DNA from 4 places in the Streptomyces sp. NPDC058257 genome. Region 3 is predicted to be linked to each of the others. Evidence: riboswitches for the same ligand, from Rfam matches in the RefSeq annotation. Region 3 holds a riboswitch; each other region holds the start of a gene.
What was found. A riboswitch is a leader RNA that binds a small molecule or an ion and turns the genes downstream of it on or off. The one in region 3 is predicted to bind cyclic di-AMP.

Region 1: another riboswitch for cyclic di-AMP. It lies ahead of ACFVXC_RS37575 (M23 family metallopeptidase); the one in region 3 lies ahead of ACFVXC_RS13030 (transglycosylase family protein).
Region 2: another riboswitch for cyclic di-AMP. It lies ahead of ACFVXC_RS11980 (NlpC/P60 family protein); the one in region 3 lies ahead of ACFVXC_RS13030 (transglycosylase family protein).
Region 4: another riboswitch for cyclic di-AMP. It lies ahead of ACFVXC_RS18900 (C40 family peptidase); the one in region 3 lies ahead of ACFVXC_RS13030 (transglycosylase family protein).

The regions. Positions count from the first base shown of each region.
Region 1 is NZ_JBHVXJ010000025.1:100,210-104,805, reverse strand. Features, by position in the region: gene ACFVXC_RS37585 (PrsW family intramembrane metalloprotease) at 1-315, shown strand, start outside; gene ACFVXC_RS37580 (aldo/keto reductase) at 312-1,256, opposite strand; gene ACFVXC_RS37575 (M23 family metallopeptidase) at 1,430-2,521, opposite strand; cyclic di-AMP (ydaO/yuaA leader) riboswitch at 2,533-2,679, opposite strand; gene ACFVXC_RS37570 (PP2C family protein-serine/threonine phosphatase) at 2,901-4,268, opposite strand; gene ACFVXC_RS37565 (MFS transporter) at 4,432-4,596, opposite strand, start outside.
Region 2 is NZ_JBHVXJ010000003.1:656,526-661,121, reverse strand. Features, by position in the region: gene ACFVXC_RS11990 (NlpC/P60 family protein) at 1-722, opposite strand, end outside; gene ACFVXC_RS11985 (hypothetical protein) at 1,041-1,394, shown strand; gene ACFVXC_RS11980 (NlpC/P60 family protein) at 1,471-2,667, opposite strand; cyclic di-AMP (ydaO/yuaA leader) riboswitch at 2,675-2,832, opposite strand; gene ACFVXC_RS11975 (ATP-dependent DNA helicase) at 3,090-4,596, shown strand, end outside.
Region 3 is NZ_JBHVXJ010000004.1:118,343-122,938, reverse strand. Features, by position in the region: gene ACFVXC_RS13040 (cytochrome P450) at 1-1,258, shown strand, start outside; gene ACFVXC_RS13035 (transglycosylase family protein) at 1,395-2,411, shown strand; cyclic di-AMP (ydaO/yuaA leader) riboswitch at 2,593-2,785, shown strand; gene ACFVXC_RS13030 (transglycosylase family protein) at 2,789-3,508, shown strand; gene eno (phosphopyruvate hydratase) at 3,806-4,596, shown strand, end outside.
Region 4 is NZ_JBHVXJ010000007.1:76,244-80,839, forward strand. Features, by position in the region: gene ACFVXC_RS18885 (LysR family transcriptional regulator) at 1-705, opposite strand, end outside; gene ACFVXC_RS18890 (LysE family translocator) at 858-1,487, shown strand; gene ACFVXC_RS18895 (DUF6328 family protein) at 1,441-2,025, opposite strand; gene ACFVXC_RS18900 (C40 family peptidase) at 2,186-2,659, opposite strand; cyclic di-AMP (ydaO/yuaA leader) riboswitch at 2,663-2,835, opposite strand; gene ACFVXC_RS18905 (hypothetical protein) at 3,190-3,498, opposite strand; gene ACFVXC_RS18910 (ATP-dependent Clp protease proteolytic subunit) at 3,506-4,141, opposite strand; gene ACFVXC_RS18915 (amidase) at 4,359-4,596, shown strand, end outside.

The DNA.
Region 1 (4,596 bases), on a different contig from region 3:
TCCCTCGCGCTCCTGCGGCACCGGGGTCGGAGGGGCCGCGCGGGCGCCGACTTCGTCGTACGGGAGCGGGAGCTGCTGCACGCGCTGTGGGAGCGCCGCGAGGCGGCACGGCCCGCACTCGCCTACGCCGCGCGCGCGACGGCACCGGTGCTCGTACCGATGCCGCAGCCGTACGGGTACCCGCAGCACCCGCAGCCGTACGGGTACCCGCAGCCGTACCCGCAGTCATACGCGCGGCCGTACCAACCGCCCTACGGATATCCGTACGCCCAGCCCGCCATGCCCTACCCCGCGTACAACCCCTACCGCGGCTAGGCGGAAGCCACCGTGAGCGTCGCCACCTCGGCCTCCGTCAGTTCGAGCTCCCCCACCGCGAGCAGCGCGGGCAGCTGCTCGACCGTACGGGCCGACGCGATCGGCGCCGCCACCGTCGGCTGAGCCGCGAGCCATGCCAGGGCCACGGTCGCGACCTCGGCGCCGCGGGCCTGAGCGACCTCGTCGAGCGCGGCGAGCACCCGTCGGCCCCGCTCGGTCTCCAGGTACTTGCCGGCGCCCGCGGCCCGCGCGCTCTCGACCTGCGTGCCCGGACGGTACTTGCCGGTCAGGAAGCCGGAGGCGAGCGCGTAGTACGGGACGGCGGCCAGGCCGGAGCGCGATGCGACCTCCTGGAGCGAGCCCTCGTACGTGTCGCGCGAGACGAGGTTGTAGTGCGGCTGCAAGGCCGCGTAGCGCGCGAGGCCCTCGCGGTCGGAGAAGTCGAGGAACTCCTGGAGCCGCTCCGCGGTCACGTTGGAGGCGGCGATGGCGCGGACCTTGCCGGATGTCACCAGGTCGTCGAGCGCGCCGATGATCTCCTCCACGGAGACGGTCGGGTCGTCGTAGTGCGTGTAGTAGAGGTCGATGTAGTCCGTGCGCAGGCGGCGCAGCGACTCCTCGGCACCGGACTTGATGGTGTCCGCGGACAGACCCTTGAAATCGGGGTGGGCGCCGACCTTCGTGGCGAGCACGACATCGGAACGGTTGCCGCGTGCGGCGAGCCAGTCGCCGATGACGTGCTCGGACTCGCCGCCCTTGTTGCCGGTCACCCAGGCCGAGTAGACGTCGGAGGTGTCGATGAAGTTGCCGCCGGCGGCTGTGTAGGCGTCGAGCACGGAGAAGGACCGCGCCTCGTCGGCCGTCCAGCCGAAGACGTTGCCGCCCAGGGCGAGCGGGAAGACATCGAGGTCGGACGAGCCGAGTCTGCGGAGAGAAGTCATGAGGGAGACAACGCCCTTACAGAGCGTCGCATTCCGTACAGCGGCACGAGATCGGAGCGGAGCGGGCACGCCGAACCGGCAGCCCTGACGTCGGGGGGTTGTCGCCAGGACCGCCGGAGTTCGGAGGCTGCTTCAGAGTGACCGGATCAGAGCGGTGGATCAGAACGACCGGATCAGAGCGACTGGCCCTTGCCGCGCAGCCACGCCGCCGGGTCCACTCCGGTCGAGTCGCCGCCCGGGTGGACCTCCAGGTGGAGGTGGGCCCCCGTCACGTTGCCGGTCGCGCCGACGCGGCCGATGACCTCGCCGGTGGTGACCTTCTGGCCGACGCTGACGCTCATCGACGACTGGTGGCAGAACCACAGCTCGGTGCCGTCGTCGAGCTCCAGGACCGTGCGGTAGCCGTACGCCCCCGCCCAGCCGGCCTCCTTGATGGTGCCGGAGTGGATGGCCTTGATCGGCGTACCCGTCGGAGCCGCGAAGTCCAGGCCTGTGTGGTAGCCGGAGGACCACATGGAGCCGGGCTGACCGAAGGTGCCGGTGAGCGTGTACGAGCCGACGGGCAGTGTGTAGCTCTTCGCGAGCTTGGCCAGGCGCTCCGCCTCGGCCTTCTTCTTGGCCTCCGCCTCGGCCTTCTTCTTCGCGGCGGCCTTCTCGGCGGCGATCTTCTTCTCGGCCGCGGTCTGCTTGGCGGCGGCCTGTGCGGCCGCCTGCTTGACGGCGGCTTCCTCGGCCGCCTTCTGGACCGCGTCGTCCGCCTGGTCCTGCTGGTTCTCGGCCTGCTCCATGATGCGGGCCCGCAGCGCCTCGCCCGCGTCCGTGGAGCCCTGCTCGGTGTCGGCGGTGCTGAGACCGGCGGCGCTCAGCGGCGCGGCGGCCACCGCGACGCCGTTCTCCGCGGCGGCCGAGTCGGAGGAATCGGAACCGTCGGATATCAAAGACCCCACGCCCGGGAGCGACTTGGCCTCCGGCAGCGAGTCCGTGACGGCCGAGAGGTCCGGCATCTCTATGGAGACCGGGGGCTTGCCGCCCTGCGCGGTGGCGATGCCGCCCGCGCCGACAGCGGCGATGACGCCTACGCCGAGAACCGTGGAGCTGCGGGCGAGCCCGCCACCGCCCCGCTTGTGGACGCGGTGCCTGCCGCGAACCGGGCGGACGGACTCCTCGGTGGGATTCCATTCCTCCCAGGAATTGTCGTCGTACCCGCCGAAATCATCATCATTCGGTACATAAGTGCCTTGGGGGGCAGGGCGGTTGGACGCCACCGGGGCGCACTCCTTTCCTTCCTTCTCGCCTACCGGGTTAGCTGACGGGTTCGGAGCAGGAAGGTCTCCTACGAGCATCTGGCACGGATGCACAGATGACCGATTCACCCCAATTAGTGGTTCCCCGGCTCCCTTGCGGGATTAGGCGCGTGCGCGCGGAGCCGACTCGAGTGTCGGTTGGGACGACCGCGCTGCGTTATCGAACGTTAATAGACAGCGGGGTCGTATTCCAAGCTGTTCCAGTTGATCGTTAACGGATCTGGCCGGTACTTACCGGGACACTGGTGGCCGGAACGGGGCGAGTTGACCCCACTTCTTCACACACCGGAGCTTCACATCTCCTTGACGGTACGTCAGTTGTTATGCGGAGTGGTGCCCTTCAGTCACGGCGTGTGACATCGGGCCCTGTGGCATCGGTCCCTGTGCCGTCGGTCCCTGTGGCATCGGTTCTCGTGGCATCGGCTCTCGTGGCATCAGTTCCGGCGTCACCCGTCGCCAACGGCCGCCGCACCGCGAGCAGCGCCATGTCGTCGGTCGTCCCGCCCCCGGTGTGCCGCCGCACCTCCTCGGTCAGCGTGGCGAGGAGCGTGTCCGGGCCGTTGGGTCCCGGGAAGATCCGGCCGCCGAGCCGGGCGGCGGGATCGTAGAACTCGCCCCGGCTGTCACGCGCCTCGGAGAGCCCGTCGGTGTGGAGCAGGAGCATCGCCCCCGGCGGGAACTCCGTCTCGTCCGCGCGGTCCGGCCAGGCACCCAGTTCGCCCATCCCGAGCGGCAGCGCGGGCTCGGTCGCCGACAGGACGCACAGCCGCCCGTCGCCGCGCAGGAGCAGTGGCCCCGGGTGCCCGCGGTTGATGAGGCGTACGAGACCGTCGCTGTGCGGGATCTCCGCGAGGATGGCGGTGGTGAACCCCTCGAAGTCGTCGAGCCCGTCGCGCCGCGTGCCCTCACGCGCGAGCGCACGCTCAAGGCGCTGCGCCACCGCCTCCAGCGTGGTCTCCTGCTCGGCGGCCTCCCGGAACGCCCCGATGACGACGGCGACGGCCGCCACCGCGCCCATTCCCTTGCCCCGTACGTCGCCGACGATGACGCGTACGCCGTGCGGGGTGTCCTGAACGGCGTACAGATCACCCCCGATGAACGCGTCGGCCTCCGCGGCCTCGTACCGCGCCGCGACATCGAGCCCGCCGATCCGGGGATCCGGCTGCGGCAGTACGGCGCGCTGGGCGGCCTCGGCGATGGAACGGGCGGAGGCGAGCTGTTCGTCGCCGCGGCGCACGACGCGGTTGATGAGGACGGCGAGCACGGCGACGGTCACCACGGTGAACACCTCGGTGACGGCATCGACTTCGGAGCCGGTGTCGGCCTTGAAGTGCAGGCCGAGCACGGCGACGGAGGCACAGAGGCCGATGACGGTGGTGCTGAGCAGCGAGTAGAAGGGAGCGGCGATGAGCGGGGCGGCGGTGAAGAGGGGCGCGGCGGTGAATTCGGGCGGGGTCGAGATGTCGTAGACGACCCCTACGACGATGAGCAGCAGGGGAAGCGCCCGTACGAACGCCCGCTCGCGCCGGACAGTGGGGCTCTTGCCTGAAGCCCCGCGCGGCCGATTGCCGGGACCTCGACCGCCTGGACCTCGGCTGCCGGGACCTCGACCGCCGGGACCCTGGCTGCCGGGACCTCGGCCCGCGGACTCGCCGCCCGCACGCTTCCCTCCGCTCGTGCCCGCACTCGCGCCCACTCCCGACCCCATGCCCGCCACCCCCTCCCCTCGGCCGCCGCTTCCTCCTCGCTGCCCCACCGGTCTTCTCCTGCCGAATCCCGCGGCCAGGACCAGATCCATGACCACGCTCGTCCAGGGTTCCCGGAGCGACGGCGCGGGGCGACCGGTGTTGGGCCGACCGGGTTAGCCCGGGTCAGGGCGCCCCGGCCGGCTGCGGGGCGAGGCGGCCCGTCCGGGAGAGGCCGCGCAGGGCGAGCGCGCAGGTGGCGCCCAGGGCGGCGAGGCCGAGCCACAGCACAGCGGGCGCGGACCGGGTGGCGCCGAGGAGCGCGCCGGTCGCGAGGTTCCCCACGGTGAT
Region 2 (4,596 bases), on a different contig from region 3:
GAGACAGCCGCTGAGGCGCGGGAGTCGGGGGCCTTGGCCGGGACGCCCAGGGAGCCGTCACGGCCCGCGGTGCGGGAGGCCCTGTCGCCGTCGCCGGTGAGCTTCGCGCGCTGCTCGGCGGTGAGCTGCGACAGGAGCCGCTTGGCCGCGTCGAGTTTTCCGGTGACGGTCTTCTTGTTCTTCCTCAGCTCCGCCTGACGGGACCTGAGGCCCACGAGTGTGTCGTCGGCCTCGCCGCGCAACTGGTCAATCTCCCGGAGCTGCTTCCGCACGCCGGTGACGGCCGCTGCCTGGCGGCTGTCCGCCCGGTCGGCGAGCGCGGCACGCTCGAGGTACTGGTCGGGGTCGGAGGAGAGCGCGAGCCGGACGGCCGGGTCGATGCCACCGGTGCGGTACTGCGCGGCGGCGATGGCACCGAGGCCTTCGCGCGCCGAGTTGAGCTTCTCCGTCTTGCGGGCCGCTTCGTCGCGCAGCTCGCCCAGGGACTTCTCGGCGCTCTCGGCCTTCTCCTTGGCGCCGTTGTACTTCTCTGTGGCGACCTCGGCCTCGCGGTAGAGCGCGTCGACCTTGGATTTCACCGCGGCCGGGGTGAGCCGTGGATCCGCGTGTCCTGTGCCGTCGAAGACGATGGCGGTGGCGGCCCCGGCGAGGGCGATGGTGGCGGCGGTACGGGCCGTATGGCCACTGAGCGAGCGCTGTTTGGGCTTGCGGTGCGCTGCCACGTAGGGGGCTCCTTAAGGTTCCGGCGGCGGCCCACACAGGGGGAGCGGACCGCCGCCGGATTCTCGGCGGTGGTGTCCGACTGCCGCCCCTGTTCGGAGCGGCGGTGGGGAGCCGGACACCTGACGAAGGACGCTAAACCTGACCGTCACGGGATGGTGACGGAATGTGCGCAACTGGCTGAAGTGTGCCGCCGGTGACCGAATGTGGCTGTGCGATCGGCCGGACCGGGCGCCCTTCCCTTAGGCGTGTGACCGATGCGGCGCTTGGGGCCCACCTGGCTACGGAGTGGTGATACGGCCCCGGCTAGGCTCCGGCTCATGGACGTTCTCACCCACCTCTTCGTCGGCCTGCACATCATCGGCATCGCCTCCCTCCTGGGCGGCTTCCTCACTCAGATGAAGCAGATGGGCGAGGGCGCGGCCCGCTTCAACCCGGCGATGCTGCACGGCGCGCTGACGATGCTGGTCACGGGCGTCGTCCTGGTGGGTCTCAACCAGGCGGACGACAACCCGGTCAACAACCTCAAGATCGGCATCAAGATGGCCGTGCTGATCGTGATCCTCGCGCTGGTCTACGTGAAGCGGGACGAGGAGAAGGTGGACAAGGGGATGTTCGGCGCCGTCGGCCTTCTGACCGTCGCGAACATCTTCATCGCGGTGCTGTGGACCTGATCCCGCCCCCCACTCACGGAGAACGGCCCTCCACGCGCGCGTGGAGGGCCGTCTTCTCGTGAGCGGGGGGCGGTGGTTACGCGGGCCGTACCACGCTGTGGATCGGCATGTAGTAGATCGACTCGGTGCGGACGTTCGCACCCGGCTTCGGGGCGTGGATCATCTTGCCGTTGCCGATGTAGATACCTACGTGGCTGATGTCGTCGTAGAAGAAGACCAGGTCACCGGGCTTGGCGTCGGCGGTCTTCACGGTCGTGCCGACCTTGACCTGGTCCCAGGTCGTGCGCGGCAGGGAGATCCCCGCGGCCTTCCACGCGTCCTGGGTGAGGCCGGAGCAGTCGTAGGAGTCGGGTCCTGTGGCGCCCCATACGTACGGTTTGCCGATCTGTGCCTCGGCGAAGTTGATGACCTTCGCTGCCTTCGCCGCGTACCCGCTGTCCGTGTTGCCGGAGCCGGAGCCCGAACCCGCGTCGGAACCGGAACCGGAGCCGGAACCGGTGTCCGGGGTCTCCTTGTTCTTCTCGCGTTCCTTCGCCGCGGCCTCTTCCGCCGCCTTGCGCTTGGCCTCCGCCTCCCGCTTGCGGGCCAGCTCGGCGGCCTTGCGCTTGGCCGCTTCTTCCTTCTTCTTCTCGATCGCCGCGAGCCGCGCCTTCTCCTCGGCCGTCAGCTTCGAGAGCATCGTGCGCGCCTGGCCCAGCTTCTTCTGGACGGTTCGCTTGCTCGTCTTGAGGTCGTCCCGCGAGTCGCTCAGCGTCTGAAGGCTCTTGGTGGCCTTCGTGCGCTGCTTCGTCGCCGCGGCCTGTTTCGTCTGGTAGTCGTCGACCGCCTTCTTCTGGCGCGCGGTCAGCCGGTCCGACAGATGGTTCTGGTCGAAGTACCCCTGCGGGTCGTCGGCGAGCATCATCGTGGCGGTCTCGGAGACGGCGCCGGTGCGGTACTGCGCCGCGGCGAACGCGCCCAGCTCCTGGCGGGCCTCGTTCAGCTTGTCGGTGCGCTGGGCCACATCGTCGAGAAGGGTGTCGACCTTCTCGCGCTGCTTGTCGGTGCGCTCCTTGGCCGAGTTGTACTTCTGTGTGGCCACACCCGCCTGGTGGTAGAGGTCGTCGACCTTCTTCTGGACCTCTTCGAGGCTGGGCTTCTGTGGTGCGGACGGTGCCGCCTGCGCGCTCTGTGACAGCAGGGCCACGGAGGTGAGGGCGGCCGTCGTGATGCCGATGGCGGGGGTGACGCGTAGGCCGGCAATGCGGGTCCGCGGCTTGCGGTGCGACGCCAAGGGAGGCGACTCCTTCCGTAGACCGCCTACCGGGTTAGCTGTCGGGTTCGGGCGGGTGGTTCCGGAAGGTTGCCCTACAGTCCCGTACTTCGTACGGGACCGATTCACCCCAAGTTCATCGTGGGTCCCCGGCTCCGAGGAGATCGAACTCGGCGGAGGCCACTCGTTCCCGGCGGGGTTCGCCGGTGGGAGTACGAGCAGCCCACGCAGCACGCTAGCCAACTCGTGTGGCTCGTGTGAAGGTTGATGTTCGATATGCCCGATACGTTTTCGTGACTTTACGAGGCTCTTGACGCGGACACGTCTTGCCGTGGCGGAGAGTGATCGGCCGCGGGCGGGGCGTAGGCGAGTGGACGTTCGTGAGTGGACGTGGCCGGAACCCGGAGCGGGTTGTCAGTGGGGCCGCCTAGACTCGGGAGGCGATGAGCAGCCTCTTTGATGACAGCTTCCTGGCGGACCTCAAGCCCTCGCGGGCTTCGGAGGAAGAGCCCCCGCCGCCGCCCGAGGACAGTGCTCCGGAGTCCGTTCCGGATGATCTGTTCGACGGGAAGTTCGACGCGCCCGCACCCCGGGACGCGCACTACCGCGACGGCGCCCCACGCCCCGTGCTGGACCCGGCGGCCCTGCTCGACGGTCTTAACGAGAACCAGCGCGCGGCCGTCGTGCACGCGGACTCCCCGCTGCTCATCGTCGCGGGCGCGGGCTCCGGCAAGACCCGGGTCCTCACGCACCGCATCGCGTATCTCCTGGCGGAGCGGCACGTGCACCCGGGGCAGATCCTGGCGATCACGTTCACGAACAAGGCCGCGGGCGAGATGAAGGAGCGCGTCGAGCAGCTCGTCGGGCCGCGGGCCAACGCGATGTGGGTGTCGACCTTCCACAGCGCGTGCGTGCGCATACTGCGCCGCGAGTCGAAGACGATCGGTTTCACCTCCTCCTTCTCGATCTACGATGCCGCCGACTCCAAGCGCCTGATGGCCCTGGTCTGCCGTGACCTGGACATCGACCCGAAGAAGTTCCCGCCGAAGTCCTTCAGCGCCAAGATCTCGAACCTGAAGAACGAACTGATCGACGAGGAGACCTTCGCAGGACAGGCCGCCGACGGCTTCGAGAAGACGCTCGCCCAGGCATACGCGATGTACCAGTCGCGGCTGCGCGAGGCGAACGCCCTCGACTTCGACGACCTGATCATGACGACGGTCAATATGTTCCGCGCGTTCCCGGACGTCGCCGAGCACTACCGCCGCCGCTTCCGGCACGTGATGGTCGACGAGTACCAGGACACCAACCACGCCCAGTACGCCCTCGTGCGCGAGCTGGTCGGCCCCTCCGGAGGCGAGGGGGACGACCCCGCCGAGCTGTGCGTCGTGGGTGACGCGGACCAGTCGATCTACGCCTTCCGCGGCGCCACGATCCGCAACATCCTCCAGTTCGAGGAGGACTACCCGAACGCGACGACGATCCTCCTGGAGCAGAACTACCGCTCCTCGCAGACGATCCTGACCGCGGCCAACGCCGTCATCGAACGCAACGAAAGCCGTCGCCCCAAGAATCTGTGGACCAACGCGGGCGCGGGCGCGGGCATCACCGGCTATGTCGCCGACACCGAGCACGACGAGGCACAGTTCGTCGCCGACGAGATCGACCGGCTCACCGACGCGGGCGACGCGAAGGCGGGCGACGTCGCGATCTTCTACCGGACGAACGCACAGTCCCGTGTCTTCGAAGAGATCTTCATCCGCGTCGGCCTGCCCTACAAGGTCGTCGGAGGCGTCCGCTTCTACGAGCGCAAGGAGGTCCGGGACGTCCTCGCGTATCTGCGGGTGCTCGCCAACCCGGAGGACTCCGTACCGCTGCGGCGCATTCTCAACGTACCCAAGCGGGGCATCGGCGATCGCGCGGAGGCGATGATCGACGCGCTCTCGCAGC
Region 3 (4,596 bases):
GCCAGAGCTCTTCACCTGGGAGTTCGCCACCGACCCCTATCCCGCCTACGCCTGGCTGCGCGAGCACGCCCCCGTGCACAAGACCCGGCTTCCCAGTGGTGTGGAGGCCTGGCTCGTCACGCGGTACGTCGATGCCAAGCAGGCGCTCGCCGATCCGAGGCTCAGCAAGAATCCGGCCCATCACGGTGAGCCCGCGCACGCGAAGGGCAAGACCGGGATCCCGGGCGAGCGCAGTGCGAACCTCATGACGCATCTGCTCAACATCGACCCGCCGGACCACACCCGCCTCCGCCGCCTCGTCTCCAAGGCCTTCACGCCCCGCCGCGTCGCCGAATTCGCGCCACGGGTGCAGGAGTTGACGGACCGTCTCATCGATCAGTTCATCGAGAAGGGGGAGGCCGACCTCATTCACGACTTCGCCTTCCCGCTCCCCATCTACGCCATCTGCGACCTGCTGGGGGTGCCCCGCGAGGACCAGGACGACTTCCGTGACTGGGCGGGGATGATGATCCGCCACGGGGGAGGCCCCAGGGGAGGGGTCGCCCGGTCCGTGAAGAAGATGCGCGGCTACCTCGCCGAACTGATCCACCGCAAGCGCCTCGAACCCGGTGACGACCTCATCTCGGGGCTCATCCGCGCCTCCGACCACGGCGAGCACCTCACGGAGAACGAGGCCGCCGCTATGGCCTTTATTCTGCTTTTCGCTGGTTTTGAGACGACCGTGAACCTCATCGGCAACGGCGCCTACGCCCTCCTCACCCACCCCGAACAGCGCGAGCGGCTCCAGGGCTCCCTGGGGGGCGGCGACACCGGTCTCCTGGACACCGGACTCGAGGAGCTCCTCCGCTTCGACGGACCCGTCGAACTCGCCACCTGGCGGTTCGCCACCGAGCGGCTGACCGTAGGAGGGGAGGACATCGCCGAGGGCGATCCCGTGCTCGTCGTCCTCGCCGCCGCCGATCGTGACCCGGAACGCTTCGACCGACCGGACACGCTCGACCTCTCCCGCCGCGACAACCAACACCTCGGCTACGGCCATGGCATTCATTACTGTCTCGGCGCACCGCTCGCCCGGCTCGAAGGGCGGACGGCCCTCGCGACGCTTCTGACGCGCCTTCCTGACCTGCGACTCGCGGCGGAACCTGACGATTTGAGATGGCGTGGCGGACTCATCATGCGTGGACTCCGCACGCTGCCCGTGGAGTTCGCGCCCGCACAGCGGAGCAAATATCAGGCATCTGAAACGCCGTCCAGCTGACAGGCCGTCAAGACTGTGACTTTCACGTGATCTCCGCTGCATCGACTTGTGACAAGCGTTCGACTCCCGCTACGTTCACCGACGACTCGGCCTCCCGTGCCGCAGTCGTCGCTCCAGTCACGCGAAAGGCAACCGCATGCTCTCCGGCAATGGTCGTCACCGACGCCCCCGCCAGGCCCCGGCCCTGATCGTCGCGGCAGGAGTCGCAGGATCGGCCATCGCCATCCCGCTGCTCGGCGCCACCAGCGCGAGCGCGGCGGACGCCGCCACGTGGGACAAGCTCGCGGAGTGCGAGAGCGGCGGATCCTGGAGCGCGGACGCGGACAACGGGTACTTCGGCGGGCTCCAGTTGTCGCAGCGGGTCTGGGAGGACCACGGCGGCCTCGACTTCGCGCCGAGCGCCGATCAGGCCAGCCGTTCGCAGCAGATATCCGTGGCCGAGAAGGTTCTCGACGACCAGGGGACCAAGGCCTGGCCGAGTTGCGCGCCGGTCGCGGGGCTCACTCAGGACGGCGCCGCCGCCGACGTCGACCCCGGCGCTCCGATCACGACGACGCCTTCCGACGGGGCGACGGAGTCGGCCGAACCCGGCGAGTCGGCTGACCCGGATGAGCCGAGCGGGTCGCCGAGCGGGTCGGCCGACCCCTCGGGCGGCGCCACGTCTTCGGACGAGCCCTCGGGCGAGTCCTCCAAGAAGCCTTCCGGTGAGTCCGGTGAGTCCGGCAAGTCCGGCAAGTCCGGCAAGTCCGGAGCCGACGACGGGGCGCGAGACAAGAATCACGACGAGTCGGGCGATTCGGGTGATTCCGGCGGCTCGGGCAAGTCCGGGCAGGGCGATGAGACTTCGCCGGCCCCCACCCCCACCACCGGCGGGGGCGAAGGCCGCCACCGCGGCGACAGCGCGGGCGGCAAGCCGTCCGGCGACGACTCCCGCGAGGGCTCGGGACGGCACGCCTCCCGTGGTGACGAGCGTCAGCGGGACGGCGCGGACGGGACGTACACGGTCCGCTCCGGGGACAACCTCTGGGCCATCGCCGACGACCTCGACGTGAAGGGCGGGTGGACCGAGCTGTACGCGGAGAACGAGAAGGCCGTCGGCTCCGACCCCGATCTCATCCTTCCCGGTCAGAGCCTCGATTTGGGCGAAAAGTAAGGGAAGTTGGCGACTTGCTTTGCGCCTGATGTCCGGATTGGTGCAAGTGAGAGATGGGTCTCAGAAGCCCTGATCGTCTTTGGAATTCGACCGGTCCCATGCCTACGGTCGTGACCGCTCGCCACAGCGGGCCCCGCCGGTCGGTACGCCGAGTCCTGCCAACGGCCGTTCGGGAACAGTCGTCGCGTAAGCGCCGTAGGCAGGAGCGGGGGAACCAAGGTTTCCGCCGGGCCCGGCCGTTCAGCATCGCGAGAGCGAGGCGGAAGAACGGACGGGAACGGCTAGGGGTTAAGTCGCGCTCAAGGAAGCGCGGCCGGGCAACTTCATCGGCCCGAACCCGACAGCTCACCTCGCAGGCGTCGGTGAGGGGATCACTCATGCTGTTTTCCAGCAAGGGCAAGCACCGCCGCCCGTCCAAGGCCACCCGTGTCGCCACGCTCGCCGGCGTCACCGGTGTCGCGGTCGCGGCCCCGCTGATGGCGGCCGGCTCGGCCTCCGCGGCGACGGACTCCGAGTGGGACGCCGTCGCCCAGTGCGAGTCCGGCGGCAACTGGTCGATCAACACCGGCAACGGCTTCACGGGCGGCCTGCAGTTCTCGTCGTCCACCTGGGCCGCGTACGGCGGTACGAAGTACGCGTCCAGCGCCGACCAGGCCTCCAAGGCCCAGCAGATAGAGATCGGCGAGAAGGTCCTCGCGGGTCAGGGCAAGGGTGCCTGGCCGAGCTGCGGCGTCGGCCTCTCGGGCGCCTCCAACGAGGGTGGCGGTGCGCAGGAGAGCGCCCCGCAGCAGACCCAGGAGCAGCCCAAGAACGAGCCCAGCGCCCAGACCGAGCAGCCGCAGCAGGCCGCTCCGAAGACCGAGGCGCCCAAGACCGAGGCTCCGAAGACCGAGTCCAAGAAGACCGTCGAGACCCCGACCGGCAAGACGGTCAAGAAGGGCGACGGCGAGTACAAGGTCAAGAAGGGTGACACCCTCTCCAAGATCGCCGAGGCGAAGGACGTCAAGGGCGGCTGGCACAAGGTGTACAAGCTCAACGGCGACATCATCGACAACGCCGACATGATCTTCCCGGGTCAGCAGCTGCACCTCAGCTAGTCCTGGCGGAGCGCCTGCGGGGCTTGTCTTCCTCCGCGGGCGCTTCGTGGTCGCCCGCGCGGTCGCCCGCGCGGTTCTCCGCGCCCTTTCGGGCGCTGCTCTCCCCGCCCCGGTGCGCGTATCCCCCGTACGCACCGGGGCGGGGTCGTTGCCCCTCCACGTTTTGTTCCGTTCGGAAACATTTTGCTCTCGGTTTGTCCACCGGGCGGTCGCTCGGCTCGCTCTTGTCCGGGAGCCGGTTAGGCTCGTGTCCGCGAGGCCAACGCCCCGCGTACCCGCGTCACATCCCAGAAGGAGATGCTCGTGCCGTCCATCGACGTCGTCGTAGCCCGGGAAATCCTGGACTCCCGAGGCAACCCCACGGTCGAGGTCGAGGTCGGCCTCGACGACGGCAGCACGGGTCGTGCCGCCGTTCCGTCCGGTGCGTCCACCGGTGCTTTCGAGGCCATCGAACTCCGTGACGGTGACCCCAACCGTTACCAGGGCAAGGGCGTGGAGAAGGCCGTCCTCGCCGTCATCGAGCAGATCGGCCCGGAGCTCGTCGGGTACGACGCGACCGAGCAGCGCCTGATCGACCAGGCGATGTTCGACCTCGACGCCACCGACAACAAGGGCTCGCTCGGCGCCAACGCCATCCTCGGCGTCTCGCTCGCCGTCGCGCACGCCGCGTCGGAGGCCTCCGACCTCCCGCTCTTCCGCTACCTCGGCGGCCCGAACGCGCACCTGCTGCCCGTTCCGATGATGAACATCCTGAACGGCGGGTCGCACGCCGACTCGAACGTCGACATCCAGGAGTTCATGATCGCGCCGATCGGCGCCGAGTCGTTCTCCGAGGCCCTGCGCTGGGGCACCGAGGTCTACCACACGCTGAAGAAGGTCCTGAAGGACAAGGGCCTCTCCACCGGCCTGGGCGACGAGGGCGGCTTCGCCCCGAACCTGGACTCGAACCGCGCCGCGCTCGACCTCATCCTCGAGGCCATCAAGCAGGCCGGTTACGTCCCCGGCGAGCAGATCGGCCTCGCGCTCGACGTCGCCGCGTCCGAGTTCTACAAGGACGGCAAGTACGACTTCGAGGGCAAGTCCCGCTC
Region 4 (4,596 bases), on a different contig from region 3:
CACCAGCGCGTAACCCGGAGTCTCGACCAGGACCGAGGGCGTCGCCCCGGCCCGGACGAGTGCGGACTCCACGCCCTGCCGGGGTGGATGCGTCGGCGCCATGCTGATCAGCGGCTGACCTGCCAGCTCGCTCAGCGGCAGCCGTGACGAGGCGCTCGCGAGCGCGTGGCCGGGCGAGGTCACCAGGACCAGCTCCTCGACCAGGACCGGTTCCGCGGACACGGAGGCGGGCAGCGGCTGCGCGTCCGCGGGCTCGTAGGTGTGGGTGAGGGCCAGGTCGACCTCGCCCGCGGCCACGGCCGCGACGCCGAGCGGCGGTTCATAGCCCCGGACCGTCAGTTCGATGTCCGGATGGGCGCGGCGGAACGCGGTGAGCGCGGGCGGCATCAGATGGATCCCGGCGGTGGTGAAGGTCCCCACGCGCAGTCTGCCGCCGGACAGGCCCGTGAGCCGGGCCAGTTCGTTGCGGGCCTGCTCCATCTCGTCCAGGACCCGGCGCGCCCGCGCGAGAAGGAGCTCGCCCGCGCCGGTGAGGCGTGCCCCGCGGTGATGCCGGACCAGGAGCGCGGTGCCCGCCTCCCGTTCGAGCTTGGCCAGCTGCTGGGAGAGAGCGGGCACGGTGTAGCCAAGGCGTTCGGCGGCGCGGGTGATGGACCCGGCCTCGGAGACCGCCACCAGTGCGGCGAGCCGCGTCGGGTCGTACATGGAAGTCTCCCGGTTCAGGAGCGTGCGGGAGCCGACGGGCGCCGTGAGGGCGTGTGGTGCCGTCCGTCGGCGTGGGGGTAAACGCCTGCTTAAGGCAGACCCAGGATATTCCACATACCTGCTGAAGGCAGAAGGGCGGCAGCCTGGAGGCCATGGACGCACAACTGGTCACCTTCACCGGAGTCGCCGCGGGCATGGTCGCCATGCCGGGCGCCGACTTCGCCGTGGTGGTGCGCAACGCCCTCACCTCCCGCCGCGCCGGAGTCGCCTGCGCGATCGGTGTCGCGGGCGGGCTCGTGGTGCACACGGTGCTCGCGGTGGCCGGGGTCGCGGCCGTCCTGGCGGCGGTTCCCACGCTCTTTAGGGCCCTGCAGATCATGGGAGGCGCCTATGTGCTGTACCTCGGCTACCGCGCGCTGCGTTCGGCGGCGCGTGCGCCGGAGAGCTTCGGCGCACCGGACGGTGAGGTGGAGGCGGCGGCCGGGGGCAGTCTGCGACAGGGCTTCCTCACCAACGCCCTCAACCCCAAGGCGCCCATCACCTTCCTCAGCGTGCTGCCCCAGTTCGTCCCCGCGGGCAGCCCCGCGATGCCCAGGACCCTGCTGCTCGCGTCCATCATCGTGGCCCTGGCCCTCGTGTGGTTCCCGGTCGTCGCGCTCCTGGTGGACCGGCTCGGCCGCTGGCTGCGGAGGCCGCGTACGGCCCGTGCGATCGAGGGCGGTACGGGTGTCGCGCTCAGCGTCCTCGGTCTGGCGCTCCTGACCGAGGCGCTGATGGCGTGACGCCGCCCGGCCCGCCGGTGCCGGTGCCGGCGGCCTGGTCGTCCTTGCCCGCGCCGCGCACCAGGACGGGAAGCAGGCCCCAGAGGCCCGCGCACACCACCAGCGTGCCCGCGCTCGCGATGATCCCGCCGGTGCGGCCCACCGCCACGTCCACGACCAGGAGCACGGAACCGGCGAGCGCGAACACCAGGACCACCATGCCGATACCGGCGAGGCGGGACGACACCCGCACGATCCGCGGCTTGGAGTGCTGCCCGAACAGCGACCTGTGTAAGGCGGCCGGCGCGGTGAACAGCGCGGCGGACAGGACGGCGAGCAGCAGTGTGGTGACGTACGTGGCGCGCTGCACGGTGTCCAGCGAGGGGAAGCGCTCGGTGAAGGCGAGCGTCAACAGGAACGCGAAGAGGATCTGCACCCCGGCCTGCGTGACGCGCAGCTCCTGGAGGATCTCGGAGAAGTTGCGGTCGGCGCGCTCGAAGCTCGTTTCGTCGCGCGGCGGGGGGTTGCCCGGGGTGGGAGCACTGTTGTTTTCGGCCATGGCGCACGAGTATCCGCGTGGACGCCTTCCACGCCCGGCGGACGCGCCGATCAGAGGGCCGGGCGGGGGCGGGCGGAGACCCGGCCGGGGGCGGCCGAGCGGCGGCGGCAGCCGTGAGGCTCCCGCCGCCGTCCGACAGTCGACGTTCGGTGGCGCGTGATCAGCGCACCCTGCCGTACCAGACGCTCTTCGTCCAGATCTTCTCGAGGCGCACCACGGTGTTCGACTTCGGGGCGTGCCAGATCCGGCCCTTACCGGCGTAGATGCCGACGTGGTAGACGTTCCGGCCGGAGTGGAAGAAGACGAGGTCGCCGCGGGAGCGTTTCGACGCCGAGACGTGGCGGGTCTTGTTGTACTGCTGTGCGGCGGTGCGAGGCAGCTTCTTGCCCGCGCGCTTGAAGGAGTAGAGGGTCAGGCCCGAGCAGTCGAACCTGTGCGGCCCCATCGCTCCGTAGCGGTACGGCGAGCCTTTCTTCGAGGCGGCGATCTTGAGCGCTTTGGTCCCGTGAGTGGCGGCCTCTGCTTCCGTCGTGAGCCCTGGGCCCACGAGGGTGCCGCCTACGACGGCGAGTGTGAGGGCCGATACGGAGCCGGCCCTGGTCAGCAGCGACGGAACATGATTCAGCGCGGTCATGCGCAACCCTTCGTCAGCCGCCTGTGAAGGATGACCTGTCGGATTCGGGCTGGCGAAGTTGCCCGGCCGCGGTGTGCGGCTTCACCCCAAGGGTCGGCGTCCGGACCTTCCGGACCGACCCGTCATGCCTGGGTCCTCCACTCCTGCCGATGCACCGATGTCGACCGGTCATCCGGGTGGCGGCAGGACTCGGCGTCCGCCCGGACCGCCCCGCCGCTGTGGCGGGGGCTTGTCGTCGGAAGGGATCTTGACCCGTCAAGGGTGCGAATTCCGAGCCGAAACGGCGTTTTGTGAGGCTCCTCACGGCTGAACCGTTCGGGTGGACAAGGTCTGATTCGGGAGCGGAGCGAGGCACCCGACGATCGTTCGACCAGCACCGGAACGAGGAATTCCGGCCATCGCGTACACATCTGACGCAACCGCGGACGGCCCGAATGACTACCAATGTCTACGCCGAACGAGGTAGCCCGTTTGGTTCGTTTGAGTCCTGCCCCGGACGGTTCGGACGCCGGAGCCGGGGTGATGGAGGCTCAGGACGCCGACAAAGGCGGCACGGTGACCCGTCCGGCTCGCCGCTCCCCGTCCAGCACGCGGAGCGCTCGGGCCAGCGTCGGCGCGTGCACGGCGCTCTCGCCCCGCTGGTGCATGAGTGTCAGGGCGTCCCGCAAGGCGGTCGCGCTGCTCACCAAGGCCTGAGCGGCGCGCAGCCCGCCGTAGGTGTCCGAGGCGCGGGCGGGATTGATCCGGCCGACCAGGTCGACCACTTCGAGATACCGGTCGATCAACTCGCCCTCGGCGCGGGTGAGTGCGGGCAGCGGAGGAAGCTCGGGAGGCAACACCGGTGGCTCACCTCGCGTCCGGGGTGCGCAGGGATGATGTGCGGTTCGTGATGAGCCGGTCCACCAGGCCGTACTCGACCGCTTCGGAGGCGCTGAGGATCTTGTCGCGCTCGATGTCGGCCGCGACCAGCTCCGGGCTCCGGCCGGTGTGTTGGACGAGCAGCCTCTCCAGCTGCGCCCGGGTGCGCAGGAGTTCGTCGGCCTGGATCGCCAAGTCGGTCGCCTGACCGTGGACCGGCTCGGCGAGCGAGGGCTGATGGATGAGGATCCGGGCGCCCGGCAGCGCGCATCGCTTGCCGGGGGTGCCCGCGGCAAGGAGGACGGCCGCCGCCGACGCGGCCTGGCCCAAGCAGGTCGTCTCCACGTCGCAGGTGACGAACCGGATCGTGTCGTAGATGGCCGTCATCGCGCTGAACGAGCCGCCGGGAGAGTTGGTGTAGAGCGAGATGTCGCGGTCGGGCGCCAGGTATTCGAGGTGCATGAACTGCGCCATCACGTCGTTGGCGGAGGTGTCGTCGATCGGCGTCCCGAGGAAGACGATGCGCTCATCGAGCAGCTTCGAGTAGGGATCGAGGGTCCGCTGCCCCGTGGAGGTGCGCTCGGTGAACTTGGGCAGGACATGGCGGGCGAACGGTCGGTTCATGGCACGTCTCTCCTCCGGCGGGGCGGCTGCCCCCAAGGTGTCTGTAAAAAATGTACAGGACGTACGTAACGTCGTGATGGGGGGCATGTTCGAGTGATCCGCCGGAGTCAACAGACGGACCGCGTTTCAGCCGCTCGCTGAAAGCGCATGCCGAGAACGCGGCCACGAACGCCGACCGCCGACCGCCCCGAAAACCGCCCCGAGCCGAAAGCGTCGTATGAGCCCTGAAGCCCACCGAGTCCCCGATGCCGCGGAGCTCGTCCACCTGACCGCCCGCGAACTCGCCGCCCGGATCCGCGACCGCGAACTGTCCGCCCGCGAGGTCGTCCAGGCGCATCTGGACCGGATCGAGCAGGTCAACGGCGCCGTGAACGCCGTGGTGACCCTTACGGCGGAGCGCGCGCTCGACGAGGCGTACGCCGCCGACGAACAGGCGGCGCGCGGCGAACCGCTCG